Linked DNA regions of Ramlibacter pinisoli. The protein of the gene in region 1 binds, or shares a complex with, the protein of each later gene. Links are inferred from orthologs where the notes say so. Each region holds a gene or a part of one and is shown on either strand. Other genes may lie near its edges.

Evidence for each region.
Region 2: the proteins of uvrA (region 1) and mfd are in contact, whole or in part, in a crystal structure (PDB 4DFC), measured with the Escherichia coli proteins. The link is inferred for Ramlibacter pinisoli from one-to-one orthologs.

The regions. Positions count from the first base shown.
Region 1 is NZ_WSEL01000002.1:209,170-212,855, forward strand. The notes cover bases 170-3,645. They hold uvrA (excinuclease ABC subunit UvrA), read right to left. Parts: upstream 3,277-3,645; coding sequence 370-3,276; downstream 170-369. Other genes in these bases: GON04_RS01060 (DUF3606 domain-containing protein), read right to left, coding at 170-266; GON04_RS01070 (hypothetical protein), read left to right, coding at 3,456-3,645. Outside these bases: pyrF (orotidine-5'-phosphate decarboxylase), read left to right, coding at 1-54; more of GON04_RS01060, read right to left, coding at 51-169; more of GON04_RS01070, read left to right, coding at 3,646-3,686. UniProt on the Escherichia coli protein: The UvrABC repair system catalyzes the recognition and processing of DNA lesions. UvrA is an ATPase and a DNA-binding protein. A damage recognition complex composed of 2 UvrA and 2 UvrB subunits scans DNA for abnormalities.
Region 2 is NZ_WSEL01000009.1:662,497-666,727, forward strand. The notes cover bases 37-4,057. They hold mfd (transcription-repair coupling factor), read left to right. Parts: upstream 37-410; coding sequence 411-3,857; downstream 3,858-4,057. Other genes in these bases: ispD (2-C-methyl-D-erythritol 4-phosphate cytidylyltransferase), read right to left, coding at 37-351; serB (phosphoserine phosphatase SerB), read left to right, coding at 3,937-4,057. In the rest of the region: more of ispD, read right to left, coding at 1-36; more of serB, read left to right, coding at 4,058-4,231. UniProt on the Escherichia coli protein: Couples transcription and DNA repair by recognizing RNA polymerase (RNAP) stalled at DNA lesions. Mediates ATP-dependent release of RNAP and its truncated transcript from the DNA, and recruitment of nucleotide excision repair machinery to the damaged site.

The DNA.
Region 1 (3,686 bases):
CGGGCCGAGGCGCTGCGCACCCGCGCCGTGCTGGCGGCGGCGCGGCCGGCCTAACCGCCCAGCTCGGCCACCCGGTCGGCGTTGGTGGTGCTGTGGCTGCCCTTGAGGTGCATCTCGACGTCGGCGGCGATGGCGCCGACTGCGCGCACCGCTTCGTGCAGCTGCCGCTCGGTGGTGTCGAGCTTGCGGGCCCAGGCGGCGCAGTCCTGCGGATCGTTCACGTCGATGCGGTCGGGCTCCACGCCCGGCTGGGTGGATGGGGACATGGCCGAACCTCCTGCTGCTGCGATGCCTCAGGCTAGTTCGGCCACCCCGTCCGCGCTGTAGGCCGGTGCCGCACACGGCCGCACCGGCCCGGGGCGCGCCCGGCTAGAGCAGCCGCTGCAGGTAGCGGCCGGTGTGGCTGGCCGGATCGGCCGCCACCTGCTCGGGCGTGCCGGCCACCACCACCGTGCCACCGCCGGCGCCGCCCTCGGGGCCCATGTCGATCACCCAGTCGGCCGTCTTGATGACGTCCAGGTTGTGCTCGATGATGACGATGGTGTTGCCGGCATCGCGCAGCTGGTGCAGCACCTTCAGCAGCAGGTCGGTGTCGGCGAAGTGCAGCCCGGTGGTGGGCTCGTCCAGGATGTAGAGCGTGCGGCCGGTGTCGCGCTTGGACAGCTCCAGCGCCAGCTTGACGCGCTGCGCCTCGCCGCCCGACAGCGTGGTGGCCGCCTGCCCCAGCTTGACGTACGACAGGCCCACGTCCAGCAGCGTCTGCAGCTTGCGGGCGATGGCCGGCACGGGCTTCAGGAACTCGTAGGCGTCCTCCACCGTCAGGTCCAGGATCTGGGCGATGTTGCGGCCCTTCCACTGCACCTCCAGCGTCTCGCGGTTGTAGCGCTGGCCGCGGCAGACATCGCAGGGCACGTAGACGTCAGGCAGGAAGTGCATCTCGACCTTCACCACGCCGTCGCCCTGGCAGGCCTCGCAGCGGCCGCCGGCGACGTTGAAGGAGAACCGGCCCGGGCCGTAGCCGCGTTCCTTGGCGGTGGCGGTCTCGGCCATCAGCTCGCGGATCGGCGTGAACAGGCCGCTGTAGGTGGCCGGGTTGCTGCGCGGGGTGCGGCCGATCGGCGACTGGTCGACGTTGATCACCTTGTCGAAATGGTCGATGCCCTCGATGGCGACGTGCGGCGCCGGCTCCTCGTGGGCGCGGTACAGCTCGCGCGCCACCGCCGCGTACAGCGTGTCGTTCACCAGGGTCGACTTGCCCGAGCCCGAGACGCCGGTCACGCAGGTCAGCAGCCCGACCGGGATGTCGACCGTCACGTCCTTCAGGTTGTTGCCGTGCGCGCCCTCGATGCGCAGCTTCTGCACCGCGCCGGCCTTGCCGCCGGCCAGCGGCAGCCAGGGGTGGCGCGTGGCCGGCACCGGGATGACCCGGCGGCGCGACAGGTACTGGCCGGTGAGCGAATCGGCGCTGGCCTCGACGTCGGCCGGCGTGCCCTGCGCCATCACCCGGCCGCCGTGCAGGCCGGCGCCCGGTCCCATGTCGACCACGTGGTCGGCGGCGCGGATCATGTCCTCGTCGTGCTCGACCACCAGCACGCTGTTGCCGATGTCGCGCAGGTGCTGCAGGGTGCCGATCAGGCGGTCGTTGTCGCGCTGGTGCAGGCCGATGCTGGGCTCGTCCAGCACGTACATCACGCCGGTGAGGCCGGAGCCGATCTGGCTGGCCAGCCGGATGCGCTGCGCCTCGCCGCCCGACAGGGTCTCGGCGCTGCGGTCCAGGCTCAGGTAGTTGAGGCCGACGTCGTTGAGGAAGCGCAGCCGGTTGGCGATCTCGCGCACCACCTTGTCGGCGATCTCGGCCTTCGAGCCGGCCAGCTGCAGCGACGAGAAGTAGTCGAGGCAGTCGCGCAACGTGAGGTGGCTGATGGTGTGGATGGTGCGCGCCTGCGCCTGGTCGCCCACCCGCACGTGGCGCGCCTCCGGTCGCAGCCGGGTGCCGCCGCACTCGGGGCAGGGCTGCAGGCTGCGGTAGCGCGCCAGTTCCTCGCGCACCGCCGGCGCGTCGGTCTCGCGGTAGCGCCGCGCCATGCCGGGGATGATGCCCTCGAAGGGGTGCTTCTTCGTGACCTTCCTGCCGGCCGTGCTGCCCGACTCCATCACGTAGTGGAAGCGGATCTCCTCTTCGCCCGAGCCGTGCAGCAGCACCTGCTGCACCGGCGCGGGCAGCGACTCGAACGGGGCGTCGACGCTGAAGCCGTAGTGCTTGGCCAGGCTCTCGACCAGGCCGAAGTAGTAGGGGTTGCGCCGGTCCCAGCCCTTGACCGCGCCCGAGGCCAGCGACAGCGAGGGAAAGGCCACCACCCGCTGCGGGTCGAAGTGCTCCATCGCGCCCAGGCCGTCGCAGGCCGGGCAGGCGCCCACCGGCGAGTTGAACGAGAACAGGCGTGGTTCCAGCTCGCTGATCGAGTAGTGGCAGATCGGGCAGGCGAACTTGGCGTTGAACAGGTGCTCGGTGCCGCCGTCCATCTCCAGCGCCACCGCCCGGCCCTCGGCCAGCCGCAGTGCCGCCTCGAAGCTCTCGGCCAGGCGCTGCTGCACCTCGGGCCGCACCTTCAGGCGGTCGATGACGACATCGATGTCGTGCTTCTCGGTCTTCTTCAGCTTGGGCAGCTGGTCGAACTCGTACGGCGTGCCGTTGACGCGGAAGCGCACGTAGCCCTGCGCCTGCATGTGCGCGAACACGTCCTCGAACTCGCCCTTGCGCTCGCGCGCGATCGGCGCCAGCACCATCAGTCGGGTGTCGGGCGGCAGCGCCAGCACGGTGTCCACCATCTGGGACACGGTCTGCGAGGTCAGCGGGATGTCGTGGGTGGGGCAGTAGGGCGTGCCGGCGCGGGCGAACAGCAGCCGCAGGTAGTCATGGATCTCGGTCACTGTGCCGACGGTCGAGCGCGGGTTGTGGCTGGTGGCCTTCTGCTCGATCGAGATCGCGGGCGACAGGCCCTCGATCAGGTCGACGTCGGGCTTGTCCATGAGCTGCAGGAACTGCCGCGCATAGGCCGACAGGCTCTCGACGTAGCGCCGCTGGCCCTCGGCATACAGCGTGTCGAAGGCGAGCGACGACTTGCCCGAGCCCGACAGGCCGGTGATCACCACCAGCCGGTTGCGCGGCAGGTCGAGATCGATGTTCTTGAGGTTGTGGGTGCGCGCGCCGCGGATGCTGATCCGCTGCCTCAAGGCCTCTTGCAAGGACTTGCCGTGGGTGCTGTCGTTCAAGATGGGCCGGGCCGAGGGAAACCCGACATGATAGGGCGCCGACGCCGGCGGGCGCGAGAGGCGGCAGCCCGATTCGCCGGCGAGCCCGCCCGTGCTGTAAGCGGGCGAGTCAGTTGTATCGCGGGGAGTAAAGCGCCCACGCCCGGCGTTCATGGGGTGTCAACACCCCTGGAGACGACGCCATGCCCTACCTTGCCCACCCCCTGCTGGCTGCCTGCCGGCGCCCCTGCGCGGCCATTGGACGGCTGCTGCCCGCCGTCGCGGCGGCGCTGCTGGCCGGCGCGGCCCTGGCGCCGGCCGCCGCCCTGGCCGATGACCTGCTGGTGCGGTTCGACGGCGGCATCGGCTCGCAGCCGCTGCGTTCCGGCCCGGCCGTCAACACGGTCCAGAACGTCAATCCCGGCGGCATCCCC
Region 2 (4,231 bases), on another replicon or contig:
CGCGTCGTGCACCAGCACCCAGTCGTTCTCCGACGCGCCGCGCCGGTGCAGTTCGTCCAGGCCGTTGGCCACGGTCTGCGCGCGGGTGGCGCCGCCGCATGCCACCACGGTGTAGCCGCTGCCGGCCGGCATGCGCCGGTCGTCCGGCGCGACCATCACCAGCAGCGACGCGAGGCGCCGGACCTGCGCCAGGGCGGCCAGCGTGTGCAGCACCAGCATCCGCCCGGCGAGCGGTTCGTATTGCTTGGGGCCTTCGGTGCCGGCGCGGCTGCCGGTTCCTGCGCACGGCAGCACGGCGTGGAACCGCACAGGGGAATCGGAAGGATGGGCCGGCATGGAGATGGGGGCCATTCTAGAATCCATGCACACCCCTCCCTGCCCGGCGAGGGGTGTTCGCATTTGCACCACCGATGGAACTTCCCAAGCTGTCACCCGGCAAGCGCTACGCGCTGCCCCGCCCTCCCGGCTCGGCGGACGCGCTGTTGCTGGCCCGCCTGTCCGAGCGCGAGAAGGCCGCCGGCCGCCCCACCGGCATCGTCACGGCCGGCGCGGCCGATGCGCAGCGCCTCATCGACGAACTGGCGTTCTTCGCGCCCGACCTGCGGGTGGCGCTGTTCCCCGACTGGGAAACGCTGCCCTACGACACGTTCTCGCCGCACCAGGACCTGATCAGCGAGCGCCTCGCCACGCTGTGGCGCATCTCGCAGGGCGAGGCCGACGTCGTCATCGTGCCGGCCACCACGGCGCTGTACCGGGTCGCCCCGCCGTCCTTCCTGGCCGGCTACACGTTCTCGTTCCAGGTGAAGCAAAAGCTGGAAGAGGCGCGGCTGAAGGCGCAGCTCACCCTGGCGGGATACAACCACGTCACGCAGGTCGTCAGCCCCGGCGAGTACGCGGTGCGCGGCGGCCTGATCGACCTGTTCCCGATGGGGTCGGCCGTGCCGTATCGGGTCGACCTGTTCGACGACGAGATCGACTCGATCCGCACCTTCGACCCGGACAGCCAGCGCAGCCTGTATCCCGTGCCCGACGTGCGCCTGCTGCCCGGCCGCGAATTCCCGATGGACGACGACGCACGGGCCAAGTTCCGCAGCCGCTGGCGCGAGCTGCTGGAGGGCGACCCGACCCGCAGCCGCATCTACAAGGACATGGGCAACGGCGTGGCCACCGCCGGCATCGAGTACTACCTGCCGCTGTTCTTCGACGACACGGCGACGGTGTTCGACTACCTGGGTCCCCAGGCCACGCTGGTGCTGCATGGCGACCTGGAGCCGGCCTTCCAGCGCTTCTGGCAGGACACCCGGGACCGGCATCGCCTGCTGCAGGGCGACCCCGACCGCCCCATCCTGCCGCCCGAAGCCCTGTTCCTGACGATCGAGCAGTTCTACGGCCGCGCCAATGACCACGCCCAGCTGGCCTTGCGGCCGGGCACGCAGGACATCGCGGACAGCGCGCTGTTCCAGAAGCTGCCCGAGCTGTCGGTGGTGCGCGGCGCCGAGGAGCCGCTGGCCCGCTTCCGCCAGCACGTGGCCGCCACCGCGCACCGCGTCCTCGTGGTCGCCGAGAGTGCGGGTCGCCGCGAGAGCCTGCTCGACTTCCTGCGCGCCAGCCAGGTGTCGCCACCGGCGTTCGATTCGCTGGAGGAGTTCCTGGCCAGCGACGAGAAGCTGGGCATCGCCACCGCGGCGCTGGCCGAGGGCTTCAGCTGGGTGGCCGAGGCGCTCGACATCGTCACCGAGACCGAGCTGTTCGCGGCCGGCGCCACCACGCGCCGGCGCAAGAAGCAGGAGCAGGTCAGCGACGTCGAAGCCCTGATCAAGGACCTGTCGGAGCTGAACGTCGGCGACCCGGTGGTGCACACGCAGCACGGCATCGGCCGCTACAAGGGCCTGGTGAACCTGGACCTGGGCCAGGGCAACACCGAGTTCCTGCACCTGGAATACGCCGACAAGGCCACGCTGTACGTCCCGGTCAGCCAGCTGCACCAGATCAGCCGCTACACCGGCGTGTCGGCCGACGAGGCGCCGCTGCACAAGCTGGGCTCGGGCCAGTGGGAGAAGGCCCGCCGCAAGGCCGCCGAGCAGGTGCGCGACACCGCCGCCGAGCTGCTGAACATCTACGCCCGCCGCGCGGCGCGCGAGGGATTCGCGTTCCGCTTCTCGCCGCAGGACTACGAGGCCTTCTCGAACGACTTCGGCTTCGAGGAGACGGCCGACCAGAACGCGGCCATCCACGCCGTCATCCAGGACATGATCTCGCCGCAGCCGATGGACCGGCTGGTGTGCGGCGACGTCGGCTTCGGCAAGACCGAGGTCGCCCTGCGCGCCGCCTTCATCGCCGTCACCGGCGGCAAGCAGGTGGCCTTCCTCGCTCCCACCACGCTGCTGGCCGAGCAGCACTTCCAGACGCTGGTCGACCGCTTCTCCAAGTGGCCGGTCAAGGTGGCCGAGGTGTCGCGCTTCCGCTCCGGCAAGGAAGTGACCGCCACGCTCAAGGGCCTGGCCGACGGCAGCGTCGACATCGTGGTGGGCACCCACAAGCTGCTCTCCGAATCGACCAAGTTCAAGAACCTGGGCCTGCTCATCATCGACGAGGAGCACCGCTTCGGCGTGCGCCACAAGGAGGCGATGAAGGCCATGCGGGCCGAGGTCGACGTGCTCACGCTCACCGCCACGCCCATCCCGCGCACGCTGGGCATGGCGCTGGAGGGCCTGCGCGACCTGTCGGTCATTGCCACTGCGCCGCAGCGGCGCCTGGCCATCAAGACCTTCGTGCGCAACGAGGGCAACGGCGTGGTCCGGGAGGCCGTCCTGCGCGAGCTCAAGCGCGGCGGCCAGGTGTACTTCCTGCACAACGAGGTGGAGACGATCGCGAACCGGCGCGAAAGGCTGGAGGCGCTGCTGCCCGAGGCCCGCATCGCGGTCGCGCATGGCCAGATGCCCGAGCGCGAGCTCGAGCGGGTGATGCGCGACTTCGTGCAGCAGCGCTTCAACGTGCTGCTGTGCTCCACCATCATCGAGACCGGCATCGACGTCCCGACGGCCAACACCATCGTCATCAGCCGGGCCGACAAGTTCGGGCTGGCGCAGCTGCACCAGCTGCGCGGCCGCGTCGGCCGCAGCCACCACCAGGCCTACGCCTACCTGATGGTGCCCGACACCGAGAGCCTGACCAAGCAGGCGGCCCAGCGCCTCGACGCCATCCAGCAGATGGAAGAACTGGGCTCGGGCTTCTACCTCGCGATGCACGACCTCGAGATCCGCGGCGCCGGCGAGGTGCTGGGCGAGAACCAGAGCGGCAACATGCTGGAGGTGGGCTTCCAGCTGTACAACGAGATGCTGGCAGAGGCGGTGCGTTCGCTCAAGGCCGGCCACGAGCCCGACCTGCTGGCGCCGCTGTCCGTCACCACCGACATCAACCTGCATGCCCCGGCCCTCCTGCCCGAGGACTACTGCGGCGACGTGCACCTGCGGCTGTCGTTCTACAAGAAGCTGGCCACGTCCAAGACCACCGACCAGATCGACTCGCTGCTGGAGGAGATCGTCGATCGCTTCGGCAAGCCGCCGGCGCAGGCGCAGACCCTGATCGACGTGCACCGGCTGCGCGTGCTGGCCCGCCCCTATGGCGTGGTCAAGGTCGACGCCGCGCCGGGCGTCATCACCATCACCTTCCGGCCCAACCCGCCGGTGGAGTCGCTGCGCATCATCGAGCTGGTGCAGAAGAACCGCCACATCAAGCTGGCCGGCAACGAGAAGCTGCGCATCGAGCGCGAACTGAAAGAGCCCCGCGACCGGGCGCAGATGGTGCGCGACGTGCTGCGGTCGCTGGGGCAGCCGAAGGTTGCTGAAACGGCCTGAAGGCGGGAGCGGACGCAAACCCCGAACGCGCACTCCCGTACGTCCCGTTTCCTCATTCCAGAATGGGAAAATCGCCCCCATGCCACTGACCTCCTTCGCTCCCGGCCTTTCCATCCAGGGCTTCACCCCGCCGCTGCGGCTGTCCGACTTCAAGCTGGTCGCGTTCGACATGGACTCGACCCTGATCAACATCGAGTGCGTCGACGAGATCGCCGATGCGGCCGGCCGCAAGGAGGAAGTGGCCGCCATCACCGAGGCCGCGATGCGCGGCGAGATCGCCGACTACAAGGAGAGCCTGCGCCGGCGGGTCGCCCTGCTGCGCGGCGTCACGGTGGCCGACATGGAGCTGGTCTACACCCAGCGCCTGCAGCTCA